Regions from separate parts of the Streptomyces clavuligerus genome, predicted to be linked through region 2. Evidence: riboswitches for the same ligand, from Rfam matches in the RefSeq annotation. Region 2 holds a riboswitch; the other holds the start of a gene.
What was found. A riboswitch is a leader RNA that binds a small molecule or an ion and turns the genes downstream of it on or off. The one in region 2 is predicted to bind S-adenosylmethionine.

Region 1 (7,609 bases), 2.2 Mb from region 2:
GGTGCCGCTGGTCGTGGCGGCGGCGGCCGGAGCCGGGGTGAACCCGGTGGCCGCGGCGCTCGCCTCGACCGCCGCCGCGGGCTTCTGCCACACCCTGCCCGCCTCCGCGAAACCGGTCACGCTCTTCGCGGAGATCCCGGGCGTGCCCACCTACACCCCACGCGACCTGCTGCGGCTCTCGGCCGTCCTGGCCCCGCTGAGCGCGCTGCTGGTGCTGCTCTTCGCGGTGGCGGTCTGGCCGCTGCTCGGCGTGCCGCTCCGCTGAGCCCCACGACTTCTTCCCCGTGTTTCCCTCCGTCCGTCAGGAGTTCGTACGATGCTGACCCGTTTCGCCGTCGCGCCCAGCGGCTTCAAGGAGTCCCTGTCCGCCCAGTCCGCGGCCGAGGCCATCGCCGAAGGTGTGCGCAGGGTGGTGCCGGAGGCCGAGATCGATCTGATCCCGCTGGTGGACGGCGGGGAGGGCACGGCCCACGCGCTGGCCGCCGCGTCCGGCGGGCGGCTGGTGCCGCTGCGGGCCACCGGCCCCACCGGGGAACGCATCGGGACGCACTTCGCGCTGCTCGGCGCGGACGAGGAGACCGCGGTGGTGGAGATGGCCGCCGTCGCCGGACTCTCGCTGGTGCCGCGCGATCTGCGCGACCCGGGCGCCACCACGACCTACGGCGTCGGCGAGCTGATCCGCGCCGCGCTGGACACGGGCGTCCGCAGAATCCTCGTCGGCTGCGGCGACTCCGGCACCTCGGACGGCGGGGCCGGCGCACTCCAGGCGCTGGGGGCCCGGCTGCTCGACGCCGACGGGCGGGAACTCCCGTTCGGGGGGCGCGAGCTGACCCGGGTCGACCGGATCGACGCCTCCGGGCTCGACCCCCGGCTCGCCGGGACGGAGATCCGCGTGGCCTGCAATCCGTTCAACGTGCTCTGCGGGGAACGCGGTGTCGCCCGGGTCTTCGGCCCGCAGAAGGGGGCGACCCCGGCGCAGGTGGAACAGCTCGCGGCCGGTCTGGAGCGCTGGGCGGCCGTCCTCACCCGCGATCTGCGGGTGGGCGCCGATCTGTACGGCGGACCCGGAACGGGCGCCTCCGGCGGTCTCGGCGCGGGACTCGCGGCGCTCGGCGCCCAGTTGCTGCCCCGCTTCGACGTCCTCCTCGACCATCTCGACCTGGACGAGCGGCTGGCCCGGGCCGATCTGGTGGTCACCGCGGAGGGCGCGCTCGACCACCAGACCCCGCGCGGCAAGGTTCCCGCCGAGGTGGCCCGCCGGGCCAAGCGGTACGACCGCCCGGTCCTCGCCCTCGCCGGGACCATCGGCGAGGGGGCGCAGCAGGTGCGGTCGGCGGGTGTCGACGCGTACAGCTCGATCCTGCCCGCGCCGGTCTCGCTGACGGAGGCGCTGGGCCGGGGCGGGGAGTTCCTGGCCGACGCCACCGAGCGGGCCCTGCGGATGATCCTGATCGGGACCCGGCTGCCCGCGCCTCAGCCCGTGGTGTCGGGGACGCAGCGGCCGTCCTCGGTGCGGTAGGTCCAGCGCGCGCCCTGGGCGACCAACTCCCGCACGGCGTCCAGGAACCGTTCGACGTGCTCGTCCGGGGTGCCCGCGCCGAAGCTGACCCGGATGGCGTTGAGGGACTTCTCGCCCGGCGCGGCCTCGGGCGCGCCGCACTCCCCCGGGTCCTGCGGGTCGCTGCCGAGCAGGGTCCGCACCAGCGGGTGGGCGCAGAAGAGCCCGTCGCGGACGCCGATGCCGTATTCGGCGGAGAGGGCGGCGGCGAAGTGGGAGCTGTTCCAGCCCTGGACGACGAAGGAGATCACGCCGACGCGGGGGGCCTCGTCGCCGAACAGCGAGAGCACCGTGACCTCGGGGATCGCGGCGAGGCCGGTACGGACGGCGGAGACGAGGGACTGCTCGCGGGCGACGAGGGAGTCGAAGCCCGCCTCGGTGAGGGCCTTGCAGGCGGAGGCGATGGCGTAGACGCCGATGACGTTGGGGGAACCGGCCTCGTGGCGGGCGGCGGTGGTGTGCCACTCGACGTCGACAGCGCCGTCGGGGCGGCGGGCGACGGTGCGGGAGGCGCCGCCGCCCGCGAGGTAGGGCTTCGCGGCCCGGAGCCAGTCGGCGCGGCCCGCGAGCACGCCCGAGCCGAACGGCGCGTACAGCTTGTGCCCGGAGAACGCGACCCAGTCCACGTCCAACTCCTGCACGGAGACCGGGTGGTGGGGCGCGAGCTGGGCGGCGTCCAGCACGATCCGCGCGCCGTGGGCGTGGGCGGCGGCGGCCAGCTCCCGCACCGGCCACAGCTCACCGGTCACATTGGACGCGCCCGTCACACAGACCAGGGCGGGCCCGTAGGGGTCGCGGTCGGCGAGCGCCCGCTCCAGGGTGGTGACGGCCTGCTCGGGGGTGCGGGGCGCGTCCAGACAGGTCACCCGGGCGCCGTCACCCCAGGGCAGCAGCGAGGCGTGGTGCTCGGTCTCGAAGACGAAGACCTGGCAGCCCTCGGGGAGCGCGGAGGCCAGCAGATTCAGCGAGTCGGTGGTGGACCGGGTGAAGACCACCTGGTCATCGGCGCGGCAGTCGAGGAACTCCGCGACGGTGGCGCGGCTGTTCTCGAAGAGGTCCGTGGAGAGCTGCGAGAGATAGCCCGCGCCGCGGTGGACGCTGCCGTAGTACGGGGCGTACGCGGCGACGTCGTCCCAGACCCGCTGGAGGGCGGGGGCGCTCGCGGCGTAGTCGAGCGCGGCGTAGGTGACCTCGCCCCCGGTGACGAGGGGGACGGTCACATCCCGGCCGAGGACGGGGAGCGGGGCGCAGACGGCGGTGTCGATGAGGGTGTTCGGGCATGCGGACATGGCGGTATCTCCCGGTGGGACAAGGCGGAATGACGTCGTGGGCCCGTACGGGTACGCCGCGGGGCGCCGTGCGGCGGCGCGGGTTCCGGGTACGGGTGTCCCTCGGGTACGCGGGCGCGGAGGCCGCGCGGCGATTCGAGGGAGGGTGGAGAAGGGGCGATTCGCCCTAACGCATTCGCTTGCTCACGAGACTGCTCCCTTGAGGACCAGGACCCCAGGGCTTGCAGGGGTCCGCGCTTGCCGCGGACCTCGCTGCCCACGGCCTGGTCTTCACCCGGGGCACCCCGCCACGGACGGAGGGTTGCCGGACAGCGGGCCGGGGCCGTAGTCGCTGTCGCTCATGACCTGCGCAGACGGTATGCCAGCAGCTCCCCCGCACGCAACCTCGTCCCGCATCCCGGACCGCGCGCCTCCCGCGGGGTTCACCGGAAACGAAGAGGCTGCCCGCCTCTTCCCTCCGCCACCGGCTGGTACGAAAGGCAGCACGGACCGGCCCTTCATCCCGCCGCGACGGCCCCCAGGGGGCCATGAAGGGGCAGCTCAGACGGCCTCTTCAACCCGCCGCAACGGCGAGCAACCACGCGACAGCGGTCCGGCGGTGCCGAAACACCACCGACCACGCCCGCTCGGCACCGCCGACAACCGCCGTGAGACGTCCCGCCGTCGCGGCGGAAAAGAGACGCCATGCCCGGCACCGCTCAGGGGACCATGAAAGGGGCAGCCAGCCCCTTCAACCCGCCGCGACGGTGGGCAACCGCGCGACAGCGACCCGGCGGTGCCGAAACACCATCAGCCATGCCCGCCCGGCACCGCCGAACACCACCGCGGAACATCCCACCATCGCGGCGGAAAAGAGACGCCATGCCCGGCACCGCCGACAACCACCGCGAAACGACCCGCCATCGCGGCGGAGAAGACAAGGCGCGGCGGAGAAGAACTCAATGGCCGGGGTCAGGGCGATGCGTCGCCGTGATCCAGCGGGTCAGGGCCTCCTGCGCGGCGCCCGAGTCGAGGGACTCCGCCGCGCGGGCGATCTGCGCGGCGATCTGCTCGGTGAGCGGCGCGTCCCCCGGATCGAGCGCCACCAGCGCTGCCGCGGAATTCAGGAGGACCGCGTCCCGCACCGGCCCCTCCTCACCCGCGAGCAGCCTCCGCGCCACCTCCGCGTTGTACGACGCGTCAGCGCCCCGCAGCGCCTCCACGGGCACCAGCGGAATCCCCACGTCGCGCGGGTCGAAGGGCTCCTCCCGCACGGAGCCGTCCCGTACCACCCACACCCGCGAGGTCGCCGTCGTCGTCAGCTCGTCCAGCCCGTCGTCCCCCCGGAACACCAGCGCCGACGCGCCGCGCCCCGCGAGCACCCCCGCCAGGATGGGCGCCATCCGCGCGTCGGCGACGCCGGTCGCCTGCGCGCGCACCCGCGCGGGGTTGGTCAGGGGCCCCAGGAAGTTGAACGTGGTCCGGATGCCCAGCTCCTTGCGCGCGGCGGCCACATGCCGCAGCGCCGGGTGGAACTTCACCGCGAAGCAGAAGGTGATCCCCGCCTCCTCCGCGACCTCGGCGACCCGCCGCGGGCTCAGCTCCAGATCGACGCCCAGCTTCTCCAGCACATCGGAGGCGCCGGACGCGCTCGACGCGGCCCGGTTCCCGTGCTTGACCACCTTCGCCCCGGTGCCGGCCACCACGATCGCCGACATCGTGGAGATGTTCACGGTCTTGGCCCCGTCGCCGCCCGTGCCGACGATGTCGACGCTCGGCCCCGGCACCTCGATCAGATGGGCGTGCTCGTACATGGTGCGGACGAGCCCGGAGATCTCGTCCACCGTCTCGCCCTTGGCCCGCAGCGCCACCGCGAACCCGGCGATCTGCGCGTTCGTCGCCTCGCCGCTGAGGATGCGGTCCATCGCCCACGCCGTGGCGTCCGCGCTCAGGTCGTCGTTGTCCAGCAGGGCGTTCAGTACGCGGGGCCAGGAGAGGTCCGCCACGCTGTCGCCGCCGACCGGGGTCACAACGTTCATGGTCCACTCCAGGGGTACAAGGGGGTACATCGGATACAGCGGCCGATACAGCGGTACGCGGAGTCCTCCGCCCACCCTATCCACCCCCGGGGACGGCGAAGAGCCCCGTCCATGCAATGGACGGGGCTCTTCGCTGTGGCGATCGCGACGATCAGATCAGGTGATCAGTGGTGGCCGTGGCCGCTGGTGATCTCCTTGTACTCCTCAGCCGTCGGCTTCGGGATCTGGTTGCCCTCACCGTAGAAGCCCTGGCTCAGCTTGGCCTGGGCCTTCTTGGTGAGCGAGACCTTGCGGCGGACGCCGTTCTCGTCGACCTCGGGGCCCAGCTCGATCGGCTGGTGCTGCTCGTGCGAGGTCAGCGTGTACAGCTCGCCCTGCGGCAGCGGCTCGTGCACCTCGATGAACTCGCCGTGCGGCAGCCGCTTGATGATGCCGGTCTCCCGGCCGTGCAGCACCTTGTCCCGGTCACGGCGCTGGAGACCGAGGCAGATCCGCTTGGTGATGATGAAGGCGATGACCGGTCCGGCGAAGAAGAAGATCCGGACGAACCAGGTGATCGCGTTGATCGACAGATGGAAGTGTGTGGCGACGATGTCGTTGCCACCGCCGATCAGCATGATGAAGTACGCGGTCAGCCAGGCCACACCGAAGGCGGTGCGCGTCGGGGCGTTGCGCGGACGGTCCAGGATGTGGTGCTCGCGCTTGTCGCCGGTGACCCAGGACTCGATGAACGGCCAGACCGCGATCGCGCCCAGGACCAGCGGGAAGATCACCAGCGGGATGAACACACCCAGGGCGAGTGTGTGACCCCAGAAGTTGATCTCCCAGCCGGGCATCACGCGGATCAGACCCTCGGCGAAGCCCATGTACCAGTCCGGCTGGGCGCCTGTGGACACCTGGTCCACCCGGTAGGGGCCGAGTGCCCAGATCGGGTTGAGGGTGGCCACCGCGGCGATCACCGAGATGATGCCGAAGACCAGGAAGAAGAAGCCGCCCGCCTTGGCCATGTAGACCGGCATCAGCGGCATGCCGACGACGTTCTTCTCGGTGCGGCCGGGGCCCGCGTACTGCGTGTGCTTGTGGTAGATGACCAGGATCAGGTGACCCACGAGCAGCGCCATCATGATGCCGGGCAGCAGCAGGATGTGGATCGAGTAGAACCGGGGCACGAAGTCGTGGCCGGGGAACTCGCCGCCGAACAGGAACATCGAGATGTACGTACCGACGATCGGCACGGACAGGATCGCGCCCTGCATGAAGCGGACACCGGTGCCGGAGAGCAGGTCGTCCGGGAGCGAGTAACCGGTGAAACCGGTGAACATGCCCAGGACGAGCAGCAGGAAGCCGAACAGCCAGTTGATCTCGCGCGGCTTGCGGAAGGCGCCCGTGAAGAAGACGCGCATCATGTGGACCATCATCGCCGCGACGAAGATCAGGGCGGCCCAGTGGTGGATCTGGCGGATGAGCAGACCACCGCGGACGTCGAAGCTGATCTCCAGCGTCGACGCGTACGCCTCGGACATGCGCACACCCTGGAGCGGGATGTAGCTGCCGTGGTACGTGATCTCGTTCATCGACGGGGTGAAGAACAGCGTCAGATACACACCCGTGAGGATGATGATGATGAAGCTGTAGAGGCAGATCTCACCCAGCATGAAGGACCAGTGGTCCGGGAAGATCTTCCGCATGTTGGCCTTGGCGAGGGAGTAGATCCCCAGCCGGCCGTCCGCCCAGTCGGCGACCCGCTCACCGGCGGGTGCCTTGCGCTCGGTGCGCTTGTCGTCTGTTGCTGTCGCTGTACTCATCCGCGCTCCCAGAAGGACGCACCGACCGGCTCCTCGAAGTCGCCGAGCGCTTCGAGGTTGCCCTGCGCGTTCACACCGATCCGCAGCTGCGGAAGGGGGTGACCGGCGGGCCCGAAGATGACACGGGCTCCGTCGGAGAGGTCGAAGGTGGACTGATGACACGGGCAGAGCACGTGGTGGGTCTGCTGCTCGTAGAGGCTGATCGGGCAGCCGACGTGGGTGCAGACCTTGGAGAAGGCGACGACACCCTCGTGCGACCACTCCAGCTCGCGCTTGTCCTTGATGTCGTCCGGCTGGATGCGGACGAGCATCAGGGCGGCCTTGCCGATCTCGATCTGGAAGTTGTGGTCGTCTTCCTTCAGCCCCTCGGGCATCGCGAAGACGAGGGAGCCGACCGTGATGTCCTCGGGACGCAGCGGCTCATGCGTGTTCATGTTGATGAGCTGCTTGCCCTTGGCCCAGAGCGTCTTGCGCAGCTTCTTCTCCGGCAGCGGACCGAGGTCGCGCAGCAGGACCACACCGGTCAGCGGGACGAGCGCCAGCGCACCGAACATGGTGTTGCGGATGAGCTTGCGGCGGCCCATGCCCGACTCTTCGGCACCCTGTCGGAAGTCGGCCATGACCTTGGCCTTGACCTCGGGCGACGCCTCGATCGGGTGACGGTCGTCGGCGATCTCCTCGTCGGACATCAGGGTGCGGGCCCAGTGGACCGCGCCCGCGCCGATGAAGAAGAGGGCCGCGCCGAGCGTCCAGCCCAGCGAGAAGTTGAGCGCGCTCACCCGGCCGAAGGGCCAGATGTAGACGAGCTTGTCGATCGGGAAGATCACGAAGCAGGCGATGAACGCGACCGTGGCCAGCATCGACAGCATGAACAGCACGGCGACCGTGCGCTCGGACCGCTTGGCGGCCTTCTCGTCGATGTCCTGGATGCGCGGCTTG
Region 2 (7,609 bases):
CCAGCTCGATCTCCTTGGCGATGGACACACCATCGTTGGTGATCGTGGGCGCGCCCCACTTCTTCTCCAGGACGACGTTCCGCCCCTTGGGACCGAGGGTGACCTTGACGGCGTCGGCGAGCTGGTTCATACCGCGCTCAAGGCCGCGCCGCGCCTCCTCGTCGAACGCGATGATCTTTGCCATGTGAAGTGTCCTCCACGGACTGGTGGGAAGCTCTGGCGGACCGCGCTGGCGCCCGCGACGGACGGCCCTGCACACCCTGTGGGCTCCCGCCCACCCGGCCTGCGGACCTCACCGACCCGGTCCTTCTTTTGTCACTCTCACTGGGAGAGTGCTAACGCCAATGATTAGCACTCGCCTAGGGAGAGTGCAAGCGCCTTGGAGAGAACGGGACCCTCACGGGGGGTGCGGGACCGGCCGGGAACGGGTCCGCGGCCCGGTGCGCGCCCGGGTCCGGAGCCTGCCGGTCCGCGGCGTCCGCCCATGTCTGTGCCGGGGCTCACCCGCCTCTGTGCCGAGTCCCGCGCGCGTCTGTCCGGGGGCTCACCCGCGTCTGCGGCGGGGCTCACTCGCGTCTGTGCCGGGGCCGCGCGGACCCGGGGGCACCTGTCCGGGCCCGGGAACGCATGTGGGGTCCGCACCCCGTCTCCGGGATGCGGACCCCACATGCGTGAGCGTGTCGGTGGCCGATCGCGTCGCAGACCGCCCTCGCGGACGGCGCGGGCTGTCCGGTCCGTCCGGTCCGCGTGCGCGGTCCGTCCGGTCCGGCCCGTGGGCCGCGGCCTGCTCAGGCCGTCAGCTTCACCATGTCAGCCTGCGGGCCCTTCTGACCCTGCGAGATTTCGAACTCGACTCGCTGACCCTCCTCCAGGGTGCGGTAGCCGTCCATCTGGATCGCGCTGTAGTGGACGAATACGTCCGCACCACCGTCGACCGCGATGAAGCCGTACCCCTTCTCCGCGTTGAACCACTTGACGGTGCCCTGAGCCATGCCTAACTCCCCTATTACTGGCCCTTGCGCAGGACCGCACTTCGCGGACCCGGGTCAGATCTCACCCGTTGCGCCAACTCCGTCGAAGACGGGACGAAGGCCCCACAGGTGTGCGTCGGAACGCGTCGACCGCGGCTGAATGTATCTGCCCAACTGCCCTCTGCAACAGGTCAATCGGACGAGAATTCCGGGAGCACAGGAAGGGACAATTGCCGAGAATTCACGAAATTCCAGGGCAAGTCGGGCCCGGCAAAGGAGACTAACAAGACAAAATCAATGAGCACATTGGCTGCTTCTTATCGCGCCCGGGCGCATTCCCATAGGGCGCTCGAAGACTCCGGCCCGGGGGCGTTCCCCAACTGTAGCGCGCTCAACCATGCAGAATTGCCCCCTCCGTTTGTCTTACGGAGGGGGCAATTGAAGTGACGTTGCGTAAGTGCGACGGGTTCAGCCGCCGGCGACCGCGGGGATGATCGAGACACCGGCGCCGTCGGGCGTCGCGGTCTCCAGACCCTGCTCGAATCGGACATCGTCGTCATTGACGTAGACGTTCACAAAACGGCGCAGCTTCCCCGCGTCGTCGAGGACGCGCGCGGCGATTCCGGCGTGGTTCTTCTCCAGGTCGGCGATCACCTCGGCGAGGGTGGTGCCCTCGGCGGGGACCTCGGACCGGCCGTCGGTGTAGGTGCGCAGAATGGTCGGGATGCGGACGGTGACGCTCATGGGGTGCTCCAGGGGTGGTCGTCGTCGGACGCCGTCGGTCGGCGGGGCGGCGGGGGCGTGCGCGGGCCGGGGGCGCGGCTGCCGCGCGGGCGGAACGGGCGGTCGCTCAGTCGGTGGCGAGACCGGCGGCGCGGAACGCCTCCAGGCTCGGCCGGATGGTCGCCGTGGGTCCGCTGGTCGGCGCGACCGCGTCCAGGGTCTTGAGCCCGTCGCCGGTGTTGAGCACGACGGTGGTGAGCGCCGGGTCCAGTACCCCGTTCTCGATCAGCTTCCGGGTCACCCCGACGGTCACGCCGCCCGCGGTCTCGGCGAAGATCCCCTCGGTCCGGGCGAGGAGCTTGATCGCGTCCACGATCTGCCCGTCGGTGACGTCCTCCACCGCGCCGCCGGTGCGGCGGGCGATGTCCAGCACATAGGGGCCGTCGGCCGGGTTGCCGATGGCCAGCGACTTGGCGATGGTGTCCGGCTTCACCGGGCGCACCACGTCGTGCCCGGCCTTGTAGGCGGCCGACACGGGGGAGCAGCCCTCCGCCTGGGCGCCGAAGATCTTGTAGGGGCGGTCCTCGACCAGACCCAGCTTGATCAGCTCCTGGAGCCCCTTGTCGATCTTGGTGAGCTGGGAACCGGAGGCGATGGGGATCACGATCTGGTCCGGCAGCCGCCAGCCGAGCTGCTCGCAGATCTCGTACGCCAGCGTCTTGGAGCCCTCGCCGTAGTACGGGCGCAGATTGACGTTGACGAAGCCCCAGCCCTCGCCGAGCGGGTCGCCGATCAGCTCCGAGCAGAAGCGGTTCACATCGTCGTAGGTGCCCTCGATGCCCACCAGCTCGCCGCCGTAGACGGCGGCCATGACGACCTTGCCCTGCTCCAGGTCGTGCGGGATGAAGACGCAGGAGCGGAAGCCCGCACGGGCCGCCGCCGCGCCGACCGCGCCCGCGAGGTTGCCGGTCGAGGAGCAGGAGAGGGTGGTGAAGCCGAAGGCGCGGGCCGCCTCGACGGCGATCGCCACGACCCGGTCCTTGAAGGAGTGGGTGGGGTTGCCGGAGTCGTCCTTGATGTACAGGCCGCCGGTCACGCCCAGTTCACGGGCGAGGTTGTCGGCCTGCACCAGCTGGGTGAAGCCGGGGTTCAGACTGGGCTTGCCGGCCACGTCGGCGGGGACCGGCAGCAGCGGGGCGTAGCGCCAGATGTTCTTCGGGCCGGCCTCGATCCGCCGCCGCAGCTCCTCCGGGCCGCCCGCGGGCAGCTCGTACGCGACCTCCAGCGGGCCGAAACACGAGACACAGGCGAAGATCGGGCCGAGCGGGAAGCGCTCACCGCACTCGCGACAGGAGAGTGCCGCGGCGGGGCCCAGATCAGGGGCGGGGGTGGTGGAACCGGTGGCGTCGGCGGTGTTTGCGACGGTCTGCACAGCCATGGAGGCGAGGCCCTTTCTCCTCATCTTCCTCATGACGCGTTTCGCCATGAGACGGAATTGGCACCTTCCCGAGCCGGGAGCCCCGCTGCGCTGTGCGCGACGAGACCGGCTGGAGGGTTGCCGGGGCTTCAACGGGCCGTTTCCCTCTGCCCCTCTGGATGAGCGGTATTCGATTGTGGAGGCGTGCGCGGGGTGTCTGTCGGGACAGCCGTCGCAACGCCGGACGCCGGACCCGACATGCGACGGGACTCCGCGTTGTTCAAGACTGTAACGGAAGGTGGGGGCGGCTGAGACAGCCGTCCGAACCGCGAGATGCGTCACACACCGTGGGGAGATGGGCGAACGTGCTCGATGAAGTGGAGCGCTGGCTGAGCAGGCGTTCCTGGTCGGCGGCCGACCGCCCGCTGCCGGGGATCCTGGCCGCCAAGCGTGGGACCACCGTCAGCGTGGTGCTGCCCGCGCTCAACGAGGAGTCGACGGTCGGAGCCATCGTCTCCGTGATCAGACGCGAACTGATGGAGGCCGTTCCGCTTGTTGACGAGCTGGTGGTGATCGATTCCGGCTCCACCGACCGCACCGCCGAACGGGCCGCGGCGGCGGGCGCGCGAGTGGTCCACCGGGACGCGATCCTGCCCCGGATGCCGGCCCTCCCCGGCAAGGGGGAGGTGCTGTGGCGGTCACTCATGGTGACGAGCGGTGACATCGTCTGCTACGTCGACGCCGACCTGGAGGAGTTCTCCGCGGACTTCGTCTCCGGGATCGTCGGACCGCTGCTCACCGACCCCGGGGTGAGCCTGGTGAAGGCGATGTACGACCGTCCGCTGGCCGGGGCGCCCGGACAGGGCGGCCGGGTGACCGAGCTGGTGGCCCGGCCGCTGCTCAATCTGCACTGGCCGCAGTTGGCCGGATTCGTACAGCCGCTCGGCGGCGAGTACGCGGCCCGCCGCTCCCTCCTCGAACGGCTCCCCTTCCCCGTGGGGTACGGCGTCGAGCTGGGACTGCTGGTCGACGCCCTGCACCTGGTGGGCCTGGACGGGCTCGCCCAGGTCGATGTCGGCCGCCGGGTCCACCGCCACCAGGACGGCCAGGCGCTGGGACGGATGGCCGCCGCGATCTACCGCACCGCGCAGCTCCGGCTGAAACCCGGCCATCTGGTGCGGCCCGCGCTCACCCAGTTCGAACGGGGCGCCGACGGGTTCGTCCCGCGCACCCACGCCGTGGACACCGAGGAACGGCCGCCGATGCGGGAGATCCCGGAGTACGCGGCGCGTCGCGCGGCCTGAGCCCGGACCCTCGGTGACCATCCCGTTCATGGGATTCATCGGGTCTTACCTGTGGTTCCTCGTCGGTCTCGGGCTCAGCCTGGCCGCGGCGGCGGCCGTGGGACTCGCCGCCGCCCGGCACCGCCGCGGGCCGAGCGGGCCGAAGGGGTGCCGCCCGGGCCCCATGGCATGGGTGGACGATTCCCCCGGCCCCGGGGGCGAGTGAGGCCCTGCCCCCGTACCCCGTCCCCACGTGGACGTCTGCCTTGGCCCCTGTGCGTGCGCGGACGATGGCCCCGGCCCGGGGCGGTTCCCCCGGGAGGTCCGCCCGGGGTGGGTGAGCCGATGCGATGCGCCCGTATCCCGTCCCCGCGTGGACGACTGCCTCCGCCCCGCCCTGACCCGGCACGCCCGGCGAGTGAGCTGAAGGGGTGCCGCAGGCGCCGCGCGCGCCCCCGTGTTTTTGGGCTGGATGTCCGCCTTGACCCCAGGGCGAGTAAGCCATGGGGCGCGTGGCTGCCGAAAGCGGGGAGCGCGCCCCCGCCCCGCCCGTCTCCAGGACTGGACGATGGCCCCGCACCTCGCCCCTGGGCCGGGCGTTTGCCTTGCCCCTGCGGCGAGTGAGCCGAAGGGGTGCCGCGGGTGCCGAAAGTGGAGAGCGCGCGGAGGTTCCGAGGAACGAGGAACCGAGCACGGTCGACCGTCGGCGCACGCTCTGGCATCCCGGAGGCGAACCGAGCCACAAAAAGGGGCGTCCGTCGGCGCACGCTCCAGCACCCCGGAGGCGAACCGAGCCACAAAGAAAAGGGGACATACGTTTGAGGCGGCGCGGTACGGGCTAGGTTCGCGACATGGTCCCCGAATCGTCCGGCAGGCCGCAGCGCGCCACCGTTCTGGTCGCCTCCAATCGAGGTCCCGTCAGTTACAGCCTCGGCGAGGACGGAGATCTGACCTCCCGGCGCGGTGGCGGCGGGCTGGTTTCCGGGCTTTCGGCCATCGGCTCCGGGGCGGACTCCCTCTGGGTGTGTTCCGTGCTCGGCGCGGGCGACCGGGAGGCCGTGCGGCGCGGGGTCGGCGAGCCCGGGGTGCTCATGCTCGACATCGACGAGGCCACGCACGCCGCCGCGTACAACGGCATCGCGAACTCGGTGCTCTGGTTCGTCCACCATCTGCTCTACCAGACCCCCCTGGAACCCGTCTTCGACTCGGAGTTCCGCCGCCAGTGGGAGGCGTACGAGCGCTACAACGGCGCCTTCGCCCGGGCGCTCGCCGACCGGGCCGCGCCGGGTGCCGCCGTGCTGGTGCAGGACTACCATCTCGCGCTGGTGCCGGGGCTGCTCCGGGAGCTGCGCCCGGATCTGCGTATCGGGCACTTCTCGCACACCCCCTGGGCTCCTGTGGACTATTTCCGGCTGCTGCCCGACGATGTCGCCGGGCAGTTGCTGCGCGGACTCCTCGGCGCGGACCGGACCTGTTTTCTCACCCGCCGCTGGGCCGACGCCTTCGGTGAGTGCGCGGTACGGCTCCTCGGCCCGGACGCCCTGGCCGGGACCCGGATCGGGGTGCACGGTCTCGGCGCGGACGCGGATTTCCTGCGGGAACGGGCCCACCGGCCGGATGTCGAGGAGCGCATGGCCGCCCTGCGCGAGCAGATCGGCCCCGGCCGCCGCACCGTCGTCCGTGTCGACCGCACCGAGTTGTCGAAGAACATCGTGCGCGGGCTGCTCGCCTACCGGCTGCTGCTGCGTGAGCGGCCCGAGTGGCGTGAGCGGGTGGTGCACCTCGCGTTCGCCTACCCCTCCCGCCAGGATCTGGCCGTCTACCGGGAGTACACCGCCGAGGTGCGGCGGCTCGCCGACGCGATCAACGAGGAGTTCGGCACCGAGGGCTGGACCCCGGTCGTGCTCCATGTCCAGGACGACTTCGCCCGTTCGCTCGCCGCCTACCGGCTCGCGGACGTCGCCCTGGTCAACCCCATCAGGGACGGGATGAACCTGGTCGCCAAGGAGATTCCCGTCGTCTCCGACGAGGGCTGCGCGCTGGTGCTCTCCCGGGAGGCGGGTGCCCATGAGGAACTGGGGGAGTGGGCGCTCACGGTCAACCCGTACGACGTGAGCGGTACCGCCGAGGCGCTGCACACCGCGCTGACCCTGCCGGACGGGGAGCGTTCCCGGCGTACCGAGGCGCTGGCCGCTGCGGCGACGGCGCTGCCGCCGGAGCGGTGGTTCCTGGACCAGCTCGACGCGCTGCGGGCCTGAGCGGGCCCGCAGCCGCGAGCGCTCCCGGGAGGGCGGCGGGGGCAGGGCCGTCCGAGTGCTCCCGGGAGGGCGGCGGGGCAGGGCCGTCCGAGTGCTCCCGGGAGGGTGGTCGTCAGAGCCTTTCGGCGAGGGCGGAGAGGAAGCCCACGACCGCCGCCGGGCCGGGGAGCAGCAGGTCGGAGCGGTCGGCCAGTTCGGTGACCTCGGTGCTGCCGCTGCACACCAGCAGCCCCGGCACCCCGTCCGAGCGCAGTTTCTCCACGGCCGCGTACGCGGGGAGGTCGCCCAGGTCGTCCCCCGCGTAGAGCACCGCGTCCGCGCCCGCCTCCCGGGCGTACTCGGCGAGCGCGACGCCCTTGTCCATGCCCGGCGGGCGCAGCTCCAGGACCATCCGGCCCGGCTCCAGGACCAGCCCGTGCCGGGAGGCCAGCACGGCCAGCGGCTCCCGCAGGGCCTCGAAGGCGGCCCGGGGGTCGCCGGCCCTGCGGGTGTGGACGGCGACGGCCCGGCCCTTCTCCTCGATCCAGGTGCCGTTCCACGCCCCGATGGTGTCCAGGAACCCGGGCAGCTCCGCCCGGACGGCGGCCACCCCGGGGTGGGGCGCGGGGGCGGTCACGGTGCCTGTGACGGCGTCCCAGCGCTCCGCGCCGTAGTGGCCGAGGACGACGAGATGCTCCAGGCCGGGGACCCCGGCGAAGCCGCCGTAGCGGACCGCGACCCCGGCGGGACGGCCGGTGATCACCGCGACGGAGGCCACTTTCGGGGCGAGCCGGGCCAGTGCCGGGACCGTCGCCGGGTGGGCGCGGGCCTGCTCCGGGTCGGGCACGATCTCGGCGAGCGTGCCGTCGAAGTCGAGGGCGACGAGGGCCCGTGCGGGCCGTTCCAGCAGTGCGGCGAGACCGTCCCGGCCCGCGGGCGTCGACGGCTCCGGCAGGGGATGCGCATACGGTGGGATGC

Region 1: it holds a riboswitch for S-adenosylmethionine, as region 2 does, so the genes downstream of both, CRV15_RS21520 (aminotransferase class V-fold PLP-dependent enzyme) here and thrC (threonine synthase) in region 2, are expected to answer to the same signal.

What each region holds. Positions count from the first base shown of each region.
Region 1 is NZ_CP027858.1:5,105,465-5,113,073, reverse strand. Features, by position in the region: gene CRV15_RS21530 (SLC13 family permease) at 1-265, shown strand, start outside; gene CRV15_RS21525 (glycerate kinase family protein) at 317-1,519, shown strand; gene CRV15_RS21520 (aminotransferase class V-fold PLP-dependent enzyme) at 1,474-2,847, opposite strand; SAM riboswitch class IV at 3,076-3,193, opposite strand; gene trpD (anthranilate phosphoribosyltransferase) at 3,786-4,865, opposite strand; gene qcrB (cytochrome bc1 complex cytochrome b subunit) at 5,030-6,670, opposite strand; gene qcrA (cytochrome bc1 complex Rieske iron-sulfur subunit) at 6,667-7,609, opposite strand, start outside.
Region 2 is NZ_CP027858.1:2,935,858-2,943,466, reverse strand. Features, by position in the region: gene groL (chaperonin GroEL) at 1-184, opposite strand, end outside; gene CRV15_RS12235 (cold-shock protein) at 789-992, opposite strand; gene CRV15_RS12230 (MoaD/ThiS family protein) at 1,440-1,715, opposite strand; gene thrC (threonine synthase) at 1,822-3,132, opposite strand; SAM riboswitch class I at 3,150-3,297, opposite strand; gene CRV15_RS12220 (glucosyl-3-phosphoglycerate synthase) at 3,477-4,415, shown strand; gene CRV15_RS35910 (hypothetical protein) at 4,444-4,620, shown strand; gene CRV15_RS12210 (alpha,alpha-trehalose-phosphate synthase (UDP-forming)) at 5,246-6,652, shown strand; gene otsB (trehalose-phosphatase) at 6,765-7,609, opposite strand, start outside.